DNA from 4 places in the Paracoccus simplex genome. Region 1 is predicted to be linked to each of the others. Evidence: riboswitches for the same ligand, from Rfam matches in the RefSeq annotation. Region 1 holds a riboswitch; each other region holds the start of a gene.
The links. Region 1 has a riboswitch for cobalamin ahead of ACFOMP_RS00270 (ABC transporter substrate-binding protein). Riboswitches for the same ligand answer to the same signal wherever they lie in the genome.

Region 1 (3,814 bases):
GGCAAGGCCCGGCGCGGCGAATGACGGCCGGCTCCCGGCCCTCCTTGCTCCTCCGGGGCGGAGACCGTCAGCGAAGCAGTCGCCGCTGGAAGGCCGGATCGGGCAGGGCGCACATGTCCGACCTGCCGAACAGCCGGTAACGGTTGCGCGCGACGCGCCGGTAAAGCCAGTTGCGCAGCCCGCGCGGCAGCAGGCGCAGCGGCGCGGCCAGCCGGCCGGCTCCGCCCAGCCGCCGCCCGGCATGGATCAGCGCGTCGCAATCGGAATGGGCGATGCCATCCTCGATGAACAGCCAGCTCGGGGGATCTTCCGCATCCAGCCCGTAATGCCGCAGCAGCGCCGCCCCGAGCGGCGTCTGGACCGGACATATCCGCACGTCTCCCGAGCGGTCCATACGATGGATCATCCGCGCCCCCCAACTGCAAAGCGCGCATTCCGCATCCATCACGGCCAGCGGTGCGGAATCGTCGAAGCCCGGCACCAGCGGGTCGTCGCGAAAGGAATGGGAACGGGCCGCGGTCATGCCGCCAGCATCAGGCAAGGGCGGCGGCCGGGCAAGCCCAATCGCCCGCCGGCGGGCGATCTGCGCCCGGGCCGGGCCGGCGGACATGAAAAAACCCCGAGGCATCGCCGCGGGGTCCGTTCATCGCCGGCTACGCCTCAGGCGCGGCGGGCAATCCGCTCGATATCGCCGCGGGTCAGGCCGATATCGTCAAGCTCGCGATCGGTCAGCAGGTTCAGCTCGCGGCGGGTGATGCGGGCGTTGTTCCAGCCGGCAACCGTGGCGGTCACACGCGCAACGATGCGGCCCAAGCCACCGGCAGCGGGGTTATGGCTCATTTCGACAGCGGACATCTCGGCACCTTTTTCATCTTGCCCGTTCAGCGGGCCTGTTTCGGACAGGACGGATATAGGCCGCGACAGCCGGCGGCAGTAGCCATGCCCGCGGCAAACCCGCCATGCGTTCTGCGCTGCAGCATGAGCGGCGGGCGGGAAGCCGCACGGCGGTTCGGCGGACGATACGGCTTGCCATCGGCCGGCGGGCGGGCTAGTCCGACATCGTCGGTTTCCGCAAGGAATTGAAAGGGAATCCGCCGCCGGACCTGTCCGGCGAACCGGAACTGCCCCCGCAACTGTAGGCGGCAAGGGATTTCGCGACGACGCCACTGTGGCAACCGCCATGGGAAGGCCGCGACGCCCCGATGACCCGCCAGTCAGGAGACCTGCCGACGTCAATCTCAACCCAGCCCGGGCGGGGTGCCCGGGGAGGTGCCGGATGAATTTTGCCCCGAGGTGCCTTGCCGCACCGGTTCCAGCCAGCCGCCGCGACCGCCGGCGGGGCGCCGGCCGGTCTTGGGCCGCGCTCTCCCCTCCTGTCTTCGGCTGCCGTCATCATCGGAGACATGCCATGTTCGTCCGCTTCCTGACCGCCGCGCTGCTTTGCGCGACCGGCTTCGCGCCGCCCGTCACAGCCGGGGCGCAATACCCGCTGAAGCTGCAGAATTGCGGGGTCGATCTGACCTTCGACCAGGCGCCCGACAGCGCCGTCACCCTGGGCCAGGCCGCGACCGAGATCCTGTATTCGCTGGGGCTGGCCGAGAAGGTGACCGCCACCTCGGTCTGGTTCACCGAAGTCCTGCCCGAATTTCGCGACACGAATGCCGGGATCGAGCGGCTGGCCGACAACGACCCGAGCTTCGAATCGGTGGTGGCGAGGAAGCCCGGCCTCGTCGCCGCGCAATACGAATGGCATGTCGGCCCGCAGGGCATCGTCGCCACGCGCGAACAATTCGCCGATGTCGGCATCCCGACCTATGTCCTGCCCGCCGACTGCTGGCACAAGGACAATGCCAGCGGCTCTGACGGCACCCGCTCGACCATGTTCGAGATGCAGTCGGTCTATGCCGGCGTCAGCGAACTGGGCCGCATTTTCGACGTGCCCGAGCGGGCCGAGGCGCTGGTGGCGCAGCTGCAGGCGCGCGAGGCGGCGGCCAGCGACAAGGCGAAGGCGCTGAACCTGCAGGACGCCTCGGCGGTATTCTGGTTCTCCTCGGCGGAAATGGATGTCGATCCCTATGTCGCCGGGCGCAAGGGACCGCCCGGCTACCTGATGGCGAAACTGGGGCTGAGAAACATCGTCGAAAGCGACGAGGAATGGCCGGCCATCAGCTGGGAGACCATCGCGCGAGCCAACCCGTCGATCATCGTCATCGCCCGGATGGACCGTCGCCGGTACGAGGCCGACGATCACGAGAAGAAGATCGCCTTCCTGAAATCCGATCCGGTCACCCGCCAGATGGATGCGGTCGAAAACGACAGGATCGTGATCCTGGACGCGCATGCGATGGACCCCTCGATCCGCAACATCGCCGCGCTCGAGACGCTGGCCGCGGCGCTGCCAGTGCTTGGGCTGCGATGACCGAGACGGCGTCCCCCGCCGGCCGGCTTCGGGTCCGGCCCCACCTCTGGCTTCTCGTCTGGCGCGGGGCCTTCGGGCTGGGCCTGCTGCTGGCGGCGATCCTGGCCGGGGTCGTCATCGGCGAGACGCCGCTGCCGGTTGCGACGGTGACGGCGGTGCTTGCCAACAAGCTCGGGGGGGCCGGGTTTCCGGTCGATCCCATCGACGCGGCCATCGTCTGGAACTACCGGATACCGCGCATCCTGGTCGCCGCCGCCTGCGGGGCGGGGCTGGCGCTGTCGGGCGTGGTGCTGCAGGCGCTGATCCGCAACGCCCTTGCCGATCCCTATCTGCTGGGCGTCTCGGCCGGGGCCTCCACCGGCGCGGTGGCGGTGGCGATCCTGGGGGTCGGCGGCGGGACGCTGGGGCTTTCGACCGGCGCCTTCATCGGCGCGCTGCTGGCTTTCGCACTGGTCTCGACCCTGGCGCGGGCCGCGGGCGGCGGGTCGGCGCAACTGGTTCTGGCCGGAATCGCCGGGTCGCAGCTTTTCAACGCGCTGACCAGCTTCTTCATCGCCAAATCCGCCAATGCCGAACAGGCGCGCGGGATCATGTTCTGGCTTCTGGGCAACCTGTCCGGCGTACGCTGGCCCGACGTCGCGCTGGCCGGGCCGGTCGCGCTGGCGGGGTTCCTGGCCTGCTGCTGGCACATCCGCGCGCTGGACGGCTTTGCCTTCGGCGCGCAATCCGCGGCGGCGCTTGGCATCCCGGTCCGCCGGGTGCAAGCGGTGCTGATCGGGGCAACCACGCTGATGACGGCGGTGATGGTCAGCCTTGTCGGCTCCATCGGCTTCGTCGGCCTTGTCATCCCCCATGCCGTGCGCCTTGCGGTCGGGCCTCGGCATGGCCGTCTGGTGCCCTGGTCGGCATTGGCCGGGGCGGTGTTCCTGATCGTCGCCGACATCGCCTCGCGGATGTTGATCCCCGGGCAGGTGGTGTCGATCGGCGTCGTCACCGCCTTGGTCGGCGCGCCGGGCTTCGCCCTGATCCTGATCCGCAGCCGGAGACGGGGATGAGACTGTCCACCACCGCCCTGGGCTGGAAGGCCGGGCCGCGCCGCATCGTCGAGGACGTGACGCTCGAGATCGCGTCAGGCGAGACCTTCGGCCTGATCGGACCCAACGGCTCGGGCAAGTCGACGCTGCTGCGGCTGATCGCCGGGCTGCTGCCGCGCGCCGAGGGCGAGGTGCGGCTGGACGGCACATCGCTGTCCCGGCTGTCCCGGCGGCAGATCGCCCGTCGCATCGCCCTGGTCGAACAGCAGGCCGATACCGACGAGTCGCTCTCTGTCCGCGCTGCCGTCGAGCTGGGCCGCACCCCATGGCTGTCGGCGCTGCAGCCGCTTGGCGCGGCGGA
Region 2 (3,814 bases), on a different contig from region 1:
GTCGAACAGGTTCACGACGCGGCCGGTCAGCCGGACATTCTGGGTCAGGTCATAGCCGGCGGCCAGGTTCACGGTCACGTAATCGGGCAGTTCGGTGGTGGCCGGAAGGTCGGGCCAGGCGGTGTTGAACCATTCCTCGTCGTAATTGCCGGCGACATAGCGCAGATCGGCCGTGACCGTACCGCGACCCTGCGCGAAATCGCCCGTGGCGCGCAGCCCCAGCCGGTGACGCGGCTGGCGGGTGATGGGCGTGTCGTTCTCGGTGCGGGCATCGGTATAGGTATAGGTTGCGCCCAGCCGCAGCCAGTCCGCCGCTTCGTATTCCAGATCGATCTCGAAACCCTTGCGGGTGCTGGTGCCGGCGACGTTCACCGAGGTTTCGCCGGCCCCGGCGATCATGTCCTCGACCTTGCTGGTGAACAGGGTCGCGCCCAGCTGGCCGCGGCCGGCGGCGAAGTCCAGATCGGCGCCGATTTCATAGCTGCGGCTGGTTTCGGGGGTCAGGTCCGGGTTGCCGTGATAGGTGCCGGGCGTATAACCGTAAAGCTGGAACATGTCGGGATTGACGGTGGCCTTTCCGGCCGCGGCGCGCAGGCGCAGGTCGCGCCCGGGCAGTTGCCAGGCGCCGGCGATGTTCCAGGTGGTCGCGTCGCGGAAATCCTCGTTGAAATCCCGCCGCAGCCCGGCCTGGACGCCGATGCCGTTGTCGAACTGCCCCTGATATTCCAACGCGACCGATTTGGTGTCGCGTTCAAACCGGCCGCCGGGTGCAAAGAAACTTTCGTAGCTTTCGCGCTTCTTCTGCAGGGCCAGGTTCAGCTTCTGCGCGGCGTCGCGGGCATGGCCGCCGTCCAGCGCCCAGGTGGCGGTATATCGGAAATCCCGCAGCCGCGAGGCATCGTCATAATCGGGCACGCCGGCGTCGAAATGATCGGTGGTCTGGTTCATCCCCCCGATGAAGAATCGGTTCAGCAACCGGCCAGCCAGTGCCTCGGCCTCGAGCCAGAGCGAGCCGTAGGTTTCATTCCGGTCCGCGGTGTGCGGCGTGTCGATCACATAGTCGTCGGGAGAAACGACCAGATCGAACCGGGATGCGTCATAGCCGTATTCCTGCCAGCTGCGCCGCAGGGTGAAGCCGGCGGTCACCGCCTCGCTGATGGTATAGGAACCGCTGAGGGTCAGGGTCTCGCGATCGTTGAACTCGGTATCGCCGCCCGGCGTGCGCGAGGCGTCCTCGCCATCGGTATGGCGCGTCGCGGCCGAGAAGCTGATCTGGCCGCGCTCGCCCATGGCGCGGACATAGGCGCTGGCGGCGCGGGTGGCCTGGCCACCGATCTCGACCCCGCCGCCATAGCTGAGTCCCGGGGCGGCGGCGCGGCGGGTGGTGATCGAGATCACCCCGGCGGCGGCATTGGCGCCGTAGATCGTCGATTGCGGGCCGCGCAGCACCTCGATGCGCTCGATATCCTCGGTCAGCAGGCCGCTGAACACATAGTCGCCGCTGCCGGGGGCATTGGCCTCGACCCCGTCGATCAGCACCAGCACATGGTTGGATTCCCCGCCGCGGATGCGGACCTTGGTCAGCGTCTCGCCGGTCGAGGTGACGGCCAGGCCGGGCAGGTCGCGCAGCGCGTCCTGGACGGTGACGAAACCGCGCGCCTGCAGATCCTCGGCGGTCAGGATGCTGTGGGCGCGGCCATAGGCGCTTTCCACGACCGGCGACAGGCCGCCGGACAGCACGACCGTATCCAGCATCACCGGCTGCTGCGCGTCCTGGCCCAGGGCGGCGGCGGGCAGGAGCAGGGCGGTGGCGGCAAGCAGGGAAACCCGGGTTCTGAACATTCCAAAGCCTTTCCAGCGCGGGGCTTGGCCCGCGATTTGCAGAACTGTCCTGCGGAAAGGCCAAGGGCAGCCCGGCCGCAGCACGGAGACTGTCACCTCTGCGGAACGGCCGCTTTCCGGGCGCGCCCCGCGCCGGGAATGGGTGATCGCTGCGGCAGGTCTCCTGGCTTGCGGATCATTGCTCGGGCCGGCCTTCCCGGGATGCCCCCAGTGGCGCCTGCGGCCTTCGCTCACCGCATACAGTTGCGGGGGCAGCCCCGGCCTTGCCCGGTCCGCGTCGCGGCCCAAGGCGCACCGATGTTCCCTTTTCATCCGGCAGCGCCGGAAACCGTAGCGGCCCCGCATTGCCGCAGCGCAGCCCGTCCTGTCAAGCGCGCCGTGCCGCTGCCGGTTGCCGGCCGGTTGCCGGCCGGGGCGCGGCAAAAGCCCCGTGCCTCGAAAAATACCGATCTGGCCGCAGCTTTTTCCCGCCCGGACCCGCCGCCCCGGCGACGGCCCGCCGGCGGCTGCGTCATTCCGCCGCTGCCAGCGTGGCGCGGATCGCCCGGGCCAGCCGGCGGCAGCCTTCCTCCAGCGCCTCGGGCGGGTTGAGGGTGAAGTTGATCCGCAGCGAGCGGCGGTCCTGGCCCTGGGGGTCGAAGACGCTCGAGGGCGAGATGCAGACGCCATGCGCCAGCCCCACCTGCAGCAGCCGGTCGGTATCCAGCCGCGGGTCGCGGGCCGTCGCCCAGACGAACATGCCGCCCGACGGCACCTGCCAGTCCAGATCGCCCGCCAGATGTTCGCGCATCGCCGCGCAAAGCGCGTCGCGGCGCGCGCGGTAAAGCGACAGGATCGCGGGCCGGATCCGCTCGGTCATGCCGCCTTCCAGCGCCCGCAGCGCCAGCATCTGTGACAGCCCGCTTGTGCACATGTCCGAGCCCTGCTTGGCGGTGGCCAGCGCCGCGATCATCGCGGGCGCCGCGACCACCCAGCCGATGCGCAGGCCGGGGGTCAGTTCCTTGGACAGCGAGCCCATGTAGACCACCGGCCCGGCATAGGGCCCGGGATGGCCGGCCGCCGAGAGGTCGAGCAGCCGGGGCAGCGGCGCCCCCTCGTAATAAAGCACGCCATAGGGGTCGTCCTCGATCAGCCAGGTGCCGGTTTCATGGGCGGCGGCGACCAGCGCCTGCCGCTCGGGCAGCGAGACCAGCCGGCCGCTGGGATTCGAGAAATTCGGCACGGTATAGGCGAACTGCGCGCCCTGCATCGCGGCGCGCGGGTCGTGGTCGTTGCGCTCGATCCGCATCGGGCGATAGCGCGGCACATGCGGCCGCCAGGCGTCCAGCGCCCCCAGATAGGCCGGGCTCTGCGCGGCGACCGTGCCGCCGGGCTGCAGCAGGACCTTGCCCACCAGCTCCAGCGCCTGCATCCCGCCGGTGGTGATCAGCACATTGTCGCGCGTCAGCCGCAAGTTCGCGGTCGAGCAGCGCGCCGCGATCAGGTCGCGCAGGGCCGGCAGGCCGGGGATCGGGCCATAGCCCAGGGCCTCGGCCGGGTGGCTGCGGATCACCGCGGCGGCCAGATCGGCCAGTTCCTCGACCGGCCAGAGCGAGGGTTCGGGCAGGCCGCCGCCCAGGTTGATCAGATCCGGGATCTGCCCGGCGGCCAGAAAGACCGAGGTCACGTCATTGGTCTGCGCGAGCCATGGCGCAAAGCCGCGGCGGCTGGCGGCCTGCGGCTGGGCCGGGGCGATGGGGGCGTCGGGCGCGGCGGCATGGGGGACAGGGGTATGGGGGGCAGGGGCATGTGCGGGCATGGCATCCTCGTGATCCTCGGCAGAGGATAACCGCGCCGACGGCGGATGTCCCTGCAAAGAGTCGCGAGATACTTCCACTTTGCGCTGCAATTCCCTATGAATTGCCATTATCATGGCGGGATTCACCATGACCGAGCTTGACGCGATCGACCATCGCATCCTGACCCATCTGCG
Region 3 (3,814 bases), on a different contig from region 1:
ACCCAGGAGGGCAGCACGCCCTCGGGCACGCTGAGGCCCGCCAGCGCCACCTGCTCCTGCAAGCGGCCGTCGGCGGTGACCCCGGACATGCCGACCATCAGCCTGGCCGAGGCCAGTCCGAACTCGCCCAGCGGCGTGCCGACCCTGAGATCGCGCAGCGCCGCATCCATCGACAGTTCGTCCCACAGCGGCATGGCCGCGCTGACCCGGTCGCGCAGCGCCTCCTGCGAGCCCTTGATCAGCTCTTCCGAGGGATGGGCGACGAACCAGGCCAGCAGGGACAGCACGCCCTCGGTGCGGGCGCCGGTGATCTGGCCGCTGCCGTCATAGCCCGGGGCGGTGACCCGGATCTGCACCGGCTCACCGCCCGGAATCATCACGATGTCCTGCGTCTGCTCCAGCCCTTCGGCGGTGAAGCGCATGGCCTGATCGACGCCGCCGGCCTTGCCCGCCGCGCCGCTCAGGGACATCTCCATCCGCGCGGTGCGCTGGTGATCGCGCGACACGACCTGCGGCTCCTCGGGCATTGGTTCGGACGCGGCGCCAGCCTCGGGCGCGGGCGGCGGCAGCGGCGGCGCATATTGCACCGAATCGATGACATAATCCGTCATCACCGCCTGCTGCTCGCGGAAGCTCATCAGCGATTCATCCCAGATGCCGGTCGATTCGATCCTGGTCGAGCCCTTCTGCTCGAAGGTCTTCGGCACCACCACCGACCAGCTCAGCACCTGGTCCTCGCTGACGCCCCAGCTGCCGTCGCCATTGTCGGTCAGCCGGTAGGTCAGGGCCGAGATGCTGATCTGCGCCTGCTCGGCGGGAATCTGCGCCAGAAGCGGCGCCGGGTCGATCTTCAGCTCATAGCTTTCCCCCTGCGGGGTGACGCTGACCACCCCCGCGGTGCCGCCGAAATAGGTCTGGAAAACGCCGCGCAGCCGTGCCGCCCCTTCCTCGGTGGCGGGCACCGCCCAGGCCGCCGAGACCGGGCAGATGGCCAGCAGCGCAACAAAGCCTTGCCTCAAAAACATGTCTGAATATTCCTTTGCACTCACTCGTGATCTTCTTGCAGAAAACTCCGCGACGCACAGATGACAGCAGGCGGGTCTAGAATTCCACCCCCGGCTGCGCCTTGATGCCGTCGCGGAACGGGTGCTTGACCTGTTCCATCTCGGTCACCAGATCGGCCGCCGCGATCAGGTCCGGTTTCGCATTGCGGCCGGTCAGCACCACATGCGTCAGCGGCGGCTTTTCGTCGCGCAGGAAGGCCAGCACCTCCCCGAGGTCAAGGTAGTCATAGCGCAGCGCGATGTTGATCTCGTCCAGCAAGACCATGCGGATGGACGGATCGCGGATCAGCGCCTTGGCCTTGTCCCAGCCGGCGCGGGCGGCGGCGATGTCGCGCGCCTTGTCCTGCGTCTCCCAGGTGAAGCCCTCGCCCATGGCGTGGAACTGGCACAGATCGGCGAAATGCCCGGTCAGCAGCCGCCGCTCGCCGGTGTCCCAGCCGCCCTTGATGAACTGCACCACCGCGCAGGGCATGCCATGGGCGATGCAGCGCAGGATCATCCCGAAGCCCGAGGAGGACTTGCCCTTGCCCTTGCCGGTATGGACGATGACCAGCCCCTTCTCGCCCTGCTTGTCCTGCATCATCCGGTCGCGGGCGGCCTTGATCTTCGCCATCTTCTCGGCATGGCGGGCATTGTCGTCGGTCTGCATCGGGCACTCCTTCGCTTGACAAGTCGGGACCGGGCGCGCACAGACAGGGGGCGCTGGTTCCTGTCCTATGACAGGCGAAGAGGGAATGCGACAGGCAACCGCCTGAAAGCAGCCGCCCCCGCGACCGTGACCGGAGAGGTCGCCCCGAGGCCACTGGCGAAAGCCGGGAAGGCGGGGCGGCCGTGGGCCAAGGCCCGAATCCGCAAGCCGGGAGACCTGCCAGCGCAGAAGGATCGACCGGCGGACGGGGTGTTCCCGCTGGGGCTTGGGGCATTCCGTGCCCCTGCGCCCTGCCGCCACAACGGATGAAGGGTGCATGACCGTCACGTTGCATGTTTGCGTCACCTGCCGCGCCGGCCAGCCGGTGCCCGAGGGCGAGCCGGTGCCCGGCGCGCGGCTGCATGACGCGCTGACCGCCGAAAGCGCGCCCGACGGCGTGCGCATCGTCCCGGTCGAATGCCTTTCGGCCTGCGCCAGCGGCGCGGCCATCGCGCTCTCGGCGCCGGGCCGCTGGACCTATGTCTATGGCCGCATGTCGGCCGCGGACGCGCCCGAGATCCTGGCCGGCGCCGCCGCCTATGCCGACGCCCCGGACGGCATCGTGCCCTGGCGCGAGCGCGTCACCATTTTCCGCAAGCGCAGCCTCGCGCGCATTCCCCCGATCGGATAACAGATGAGCGACCTGACCAAGACCCCCGTCACCGTCATCACCGGCTTTCTGGGGGCCGGAAAGACCACGCTGATCCGCCACCTGATGCTGAACCCGCAAGGCAAGCGGCTGGCGGTGCTGGTCAATGAATTCGGCACCATGGGCGTCGATGGCGAGATCCTGAAATCCTGCGCCGACGCGAACTGCCCGGCCGAGAACATCATGGAACTGTCGAACGGCTGCATCTGCTGCACCGTCGCCGACGATTTCATCCCGACGCTGGAACGGCTGATGGCGATGCCGGTGAAACCCGACCATATCCTGATCGAGACCTCGGGCCTGGCGCTGCCGAAACCGCTGTTGAAAGCCTTCGACTGGCCGGCGATCCGCTCGCGCATCACCGTGGACGGCGTGATCGCGCTGGCCGATGCCGAGGCGGTGGCCGCCGGCCGCTTTGCCCCCGACGAGGCCGCCGTTCAGGCCCAGCGCGAGGCCGACGAAAGTCTCGACCACGAAACGCCCCTGTCCGAGGTATTCGAGGATCAGATCGCCTGCGCCGATATCGTCCTGCTTTCCAAGGCCGATCTGGCCGGCGATGCGGGCCTTGCCGCCGCCCGCGCGGTCATCGAGGCCGAGGCCCCGCGCAAGCTGCCGATCCTGCCCTTGACCGATGGCGTGATCGACCCACGGGTGATCCTTGGGCTGGGTGCCGCAGCCGAGGACGATCTGGCCGCCCGCCCCAGCCATCACGACGGCGCGGACGATCACGAACATGACGATTTCGATTCCGTGGTGATCGAGCTTGCCGAAATCGCCGACCCCGCCGATCTGGCCGACCGCATCACCCGGCTTGCGCGCGAACAGAACATCCTGCGGGTCAAGGGCCATGTCGCCGTCGCCGGCAAGCCCATGCGCCTGTTGGTGCAGGCGGTGGGCGAACGCGTGCGCCACCAATACGACCGGCCATGGGGCGCCGCGCCCCGCGCCTCGCGCCTTGTCGTGATCGCCGAGCATGACGACATCGACGAGGCCGCGATCCGGGCGGTTCTGGCGGCCTGACGATGCACGTCGTCTTTCGCGAAAGCCGTGGGCTTGAGGAAACCGAGGTCCCGACCGACCCCGGCCAAAGCCCCGCCGATATGGTCGTGCTGTCCTATTCCGACAGCGACCTCGGCGCTTTCGCGGCGGGCTGGCACCGGGCTGCCGGCGGCCTGCCGTCTCTGCGGCTCTGCAATCTCTCGGCGCTGCGGCATCCGGTTTCGGTCGATAATTATCTCGAAACCACGCTGGCGGGCGCCCGCGCCGTGCTGGTCCGGCTGATCGGCGGCGAACCCTATTGGCCCTATGGCGTCGCCAGCCTTCAGGACCATGCCCGCAGGCATGGCATCGCGCTGGCCTTTCTGCCCGCCGATGGCCGGCCCGACGCCACGCTGGAACGGTTCTCGACGCTGG
Region 4 (3,814 bases), on a different contig from region 1:
TTCCGACACCGCGGTCAGCGCCCGGATCGCCGCCTCGACCGTGGCGCCGAAATCCGGCCCGTCCATGGTCGCGGCGATGTTCAGCGAGCCGAGATTGCACGAAATATCAGTGCCCAAGTGTGCATAGCTCAGATCCTCGTTGAACGCGCTCGCCTCGTTCACCTGCAGGATCTCGCTGCACAGGTTCGACATGCTGATGCGGCCATGCACGGGATTGGCGCGGTTCACCGTGTCCTCGAACATGATATAGGGATAGCCGCTTTCGAACTGGATCTCGGCGATGGTCTGGAAGAACTCTCGCGCGTTGATCTTCTTCTTCCTGATGCGTTTGTCGTCGACCATCTCGGCATATTTCTCGGTGACCGAAATTTCCGAGAAGGGCATGCCATAGACCCGCTCGACGTCGTGCGGCGAAAACAGGTACATGTCGGCGTTCTTCTTGGCCAGTTCGAAGGTCACGTCGGGGATCACCACGCCCAGGCTCAGCGTCTTGATGCGGATCTTCTCGTCGGCATTCTCGCGCTTGGTGTCGAGGAAGCGCAGGATGTCGGGGTGATGCGCGTTCAGATAGACGGCGCCGGCGCCCTGCCGCGCGCCCAGCTGGTTGGCATAGCTGAACGAATCCTCCAGGAGCTTCATCACCGGGATGACGCCCGAGGACTGGCTCTCGATGCCCTTGATCGGCGCCCCGGCCTCGCGCAGGTTGGTCAGCATCAGCGCCACGCCGCCGCCGCGTTTCGACAGCTGCAGCGCCGAGTTGATCGAGCGGCCGATACTCTCCATGTTGTCTTCAAGCCGCAGCAGGAAGCACGAGATCAGCTCGCCGCGCGATTTCTTGCCGGCATTGAGGAACGTGGGCGTCGCCGGCTGGAAACGGCCGGAGAGCATTTCATCCATGAACCGCATGGCGAGGCCCTCGTCGCCGCGCGCCAGTGTCAGGGCGACCATGACCACGCGGTCCTCGTAGCGTTCCAGGTAGCGCTGGCCGTCGCGGGTCTTCAGCGTGTAGCTGGTGTAATATTTGAACGCGCCCAGGAAGGTCGGGAAACGGAACTTCTTCTGATAGGCGGCATCCCAGATCGCGCGCTGAAAGTTCTTGGAATACTGGTCCAGCACCTCGGGCTCGTAATAGCCCTCATCGACCAGATAGCGCAGCTTCTCGTCGAGGTTGTGGAAGAAGACGGTGTTCTGATTGACGTGCTGCAGGAAATACTGCCGCGCGGCCTTGCGGTCGGCGTCGAAGCGGATCTTCCCCTCGCCGTCGTAAAGGTTCAGCATCGCGTTCAGCGCGTGATAGTCCAGCTCGGCCTTTACGCCATCGTCAAGCATTCCGTCCCCCAGAATTCATGCAGCCCCGCCCGAACGCGGGAAATGTCCAGATCAGTCCCCGCCAGCTCGAATCGATACAGCACGGGAACGTTGCACTTGTCAGAAATCACCCGACCGGCCAAGGCATAGGTGGCGCCGAAATTCCGGTTGCCGGCGGCGATGACGCCGCGCAGCAGCCCCCGGCGGCCCGGGTCGTTGAGAAAGCGGATCACCTGTTTCGGCACCGCGCCCCGACCCGTACCGTCGGCATAGGTCGGGCAGATCAGCACATAGGGCAGGACGGGCGCCGGCATCGCGTCGCGGGGCGAGAGCGGGATGCGCCCGGCCGGCCAGCCGAGCCGCGCCACGAAACGCGCCGTGTTCCCCGAGGCCGAGGAATAATAGACCAGCCTGACCCCGGACCCGTCCAAGGTCCTTACGACAGCCGGCCGATCATGTCGGGGCGGAAACCGGCCCAATGCGCCTCGCCGGCGACGACGACCGGCGCCTGACGATAACCCAGCGAGGTGACCAGTTCCATCGCCGCGTCATCCTCGGTCAGGTCGACCAGGTGATAATCCAGGCCGCGCGCGTCCAGGGCGCGGGTGGTGGCGGTGCATTGCACGCAGGCGGGCTTGGAATAAACGGTGATGGTCATGCCTCTGCTCCTTCATGGTCGCGGCAAAGGCAGGCCGCGGCCGAAGGCAGCGCCCCTCCGAACCGGTCCGGCCCGCGCCCGCCGCGCGGTTTCGTCCTGTCGCGTCATGGCAGGTCTTCTGACTCGCAGGTCTCGGCTCGGCTGGCCTTCCCGGTTGCCCAGTGGTGCTCCAGCGTCGCTCTCCGCTTACAGCTGCGGGGGCAGTGCCGGATTCGCACCGGCTTCCCTCTTCGTCCCCCGGATCGCTCCGGGTTGACCATGACCCCGCCAATAAGCCATGGCCGGAAGGGCCGGTCAATCCATATCTAGTGGGAAAGGCGAAGTATCCCCAAATATCTGGTAGAGACCGGATTCCCGGCCTGGGGTTTCGGCGGCAAGAAACGGGGCTCCGGGCGGAGATTGTCCCGCCGGATTCCGGGCCGATCGCCGGCAGGGACGACCTATGCCGCTGCAAGACAAGACCATCATCGACGCCGGAGCCTCCAGCGCGTCAGGGCCGCGGCTGGGCCTTGCTGCTCGGCGCGAGAAACGGTTGCGGGATCGCGTCGCGCGGATCACGCCAGCTTTGTGGCCGGCAGCGCCATGCTGGCGGATGGCGGCGGCAATTCGATCTGCAAGACCTAGCCCCGGAAGCTGCGCCACAGGCTGATCGCCGCATCCGACAGGTCGCCCAGCCGCGCCAGAAGATGCTCGCGCTCCAGCGCCGGCGCGGTGCCGGCGCGGTCCAGCCGCTGCAGCAGCCGCATGATGCGGCGGCGATGGGTGCCGGTCATCGTCTGCACCGGATCGGCGACCAGCCCGGCAAAGGTGGTCAGGACCGAGGCGAGCATGGCCAGAACCACGCCGGTCAGCACCACCTCGACGGTGGACAGCTCGCGCGGGAAGGCGCCATACCACATGCGCCCGGCCCAGCTTCCCAGCGCGAAATCCTCGACCGCCTGCGTCTGCGCCCGCAGCTGCGCGATCGGCCCGGCCAGCGAGATCACCCCGGGCGTGGCGCGGTGGAACAGCAGAAGCCCCGAAAGCAGAACCAGCAGCGAGGTGGTGATCTCGGAGACCGCGTTGCGGGTCTCGGCATAGTCCGAGACGGCGCGGGCCACGGTCTCGGGCGGCGCCCTGGGGGCCAGGTCCTGTTCCGCCAGGTCGCCGATGAAGCCGGCCAGATCCGCCTCGATCCGCTGCGCCACGTCGGAGGTCAGGAAGATCTGCCGGCGCGCCAGCCAGTCGCCGGCCCGGACCAGCCCGATGCGCCGCAACAGCGGCGCGACCAGCCGCACCAGCAGGAACAGCGGCGACAGCATGACGTTGACCGGCGCGCGCAGCAGGTCGGGGCCAAGGGCATGGCGATGCAGCGCCAGCGTGCCGCGCAGACCATAGCGGGCGCGGACGAAGCGGCGGACCTCGGTCTCGCGCCGGGTCAGCGGGCGGGTGTCGGCGGGCTGCAAGGCCATGGGCGCGGTCCCTCGAAGGATCGCGCCCAATCTAGGCATCGCGGCCGGGCCGCTCAATGCCGAAGACTCAGATCAGCGTCACCAGCCCCAGGCCCAGGGTCGAGATGAACAGCCAGGCCAGCGCGCCAAGCGCCAGCGGCCGGATGCCCTTGGCGCGCAGCTTGCGGATGTCGGTCTCCAGCCCCATCGCGGCCAGCGCCATGGTCAGCAGGAAGGCGGTCAGGCGGACGACCTCGGCCTGCAGCGCTTCGGGCAGCGGCAGGGCGCTGTTCAGCAGCACGACCGCGACGAAGCCCAGCACGAACCAGGGGGTCGGCGCCGCGCCATGCGCCTCGCCGCCGCGCCGCCGGGCCAGCGCGCCCAGCACCAGGATCAGCGGCGCCAGCATGATGACCCG

Region 2: linked by a shared signal. The riboswitch ahead of ACFOMP_RS17660 (TonB-dependent receptor plug domain-containing protein) and the one ahead of ACFOMP_RS00270 (ABC transporter substrate-binding protein) in region 1 are both predicted to bind cobalamin.
Region 3: linked by a shared signal. The riboswitch ahead of ACFOMP_RS15595 (DUF1636 family protein) and the one ahead of ACFOMP_RS00270 (ABC transporter substrate-binding protein) in region 1 are both predicted to bind cobalamin.
Region 4: linked by a shared signal. The riboswitch ahead of nrdH (glutaredoxin-like protein NrdH) and the one ahead of ACFOMP_RS00270 (ABC transporter substrate-binding protein) in region 1 are both predicted to bind cobalamin.

Annotation. Positions count from the first base shown of each region.
Region 1 covers NZ_JBHRXE010000001.1:56,774-60,587, reverse strand. Annotated here, with positions in the region: gene ACFOMP_RS00285 (gamma-glutamylcyclotransferase) at 1-24, shown strand, start outside; gene ACFOMP_RS00280 (thiol-disulfide oxidoreductase DCC family protein) at 68-523, opposite strand; gene ACFOMP_RS00275 (DUF1127 domain-containing protein) at 661-855, opposite strand; cobalamin riboswitch at 1,047-1,245, shown strand; gene ACFOMP_RS00270 (ABC transporter substrate-binding protein) at 1,409-2,419, shown strand; gene ACFOMP_RS00265 (FecCD family ABC transporter permease) at 2,416-3,474, shown strand; gene ACFOMP_RS00260 (ABC transporter ATP-binding protein) at 3,471-3,814, shown strand, end outside.
Region 2 covers NZ_JBHRXE010000055.1:38,967-42,780, reverse strand. Annotated here, with positions in the region: gene ACFOMP_RS17660 (TonB-dependent receptor plug domain-containing protein) at 1-1,842, opposite strand, end outside; cobalamin riboswitch at 1,979-2,190, opposite strand; gene ACFOMP_RS17655 (aminotransferase-like domain-containing protein) at 2,354-3,640, opposite strand; gene ACFOMP_RS17650 (Lrp/AsnC family transcriptional regulator) at 3,768-3,814, shown strand, end outside.
Region 3 covers NZ_JBHRXE010000043.1:97,272-101,085, reverse strand. Annotated here, with positions in the region: gene ACFOMP_RS15605 (hypothetical protein) at 1-1,025, opposite strand, end outside; gene cobO (cob(I)yrinic acid a,c-diamide adenosyltransferase) at 1,102-1,713, opposite strand; cobalamin riboswitch at 1,751-1,951, shown strand; gene ACFOMP_RS15595 (DUF1636 family protein) at 2,030-2,383, shown strand; gene cobW (cobalamin biosynthesis protein CobW) at 2,387-3,421, shown strand; gene cobN (cobaltochelatase subunit CobN) at 3,424-3,814, shown strand, end outside.
Region 4 covers NZ_JBHRXE010000004.1:89,829-93,642, forward strand. Annotated here, with positions in the region: gene nrdE (class 1b ribonucleoside-diphosphate reductase subunit alpha) at 1-1,329, opposite strand, end outside; gene nrdI (class Ib ribonucleoside-diphosphate reductase assembly flavoprotein NrdI) at 1,311-1,718, opposite strand; gene nrdH (glutaredoxin-like protein NrdH) at 1,745-1,966, opposite strand; cobalamin riboswitch at 2,058-2,242, opposite strand; gene ACFOMP_RS01490 (DUF6635 family protein) at 2,587-3,417, opposite strand; gene ACFOMP_RS01495 (YeiH family protein) at 3,485-3,814, opposite strand, start outside.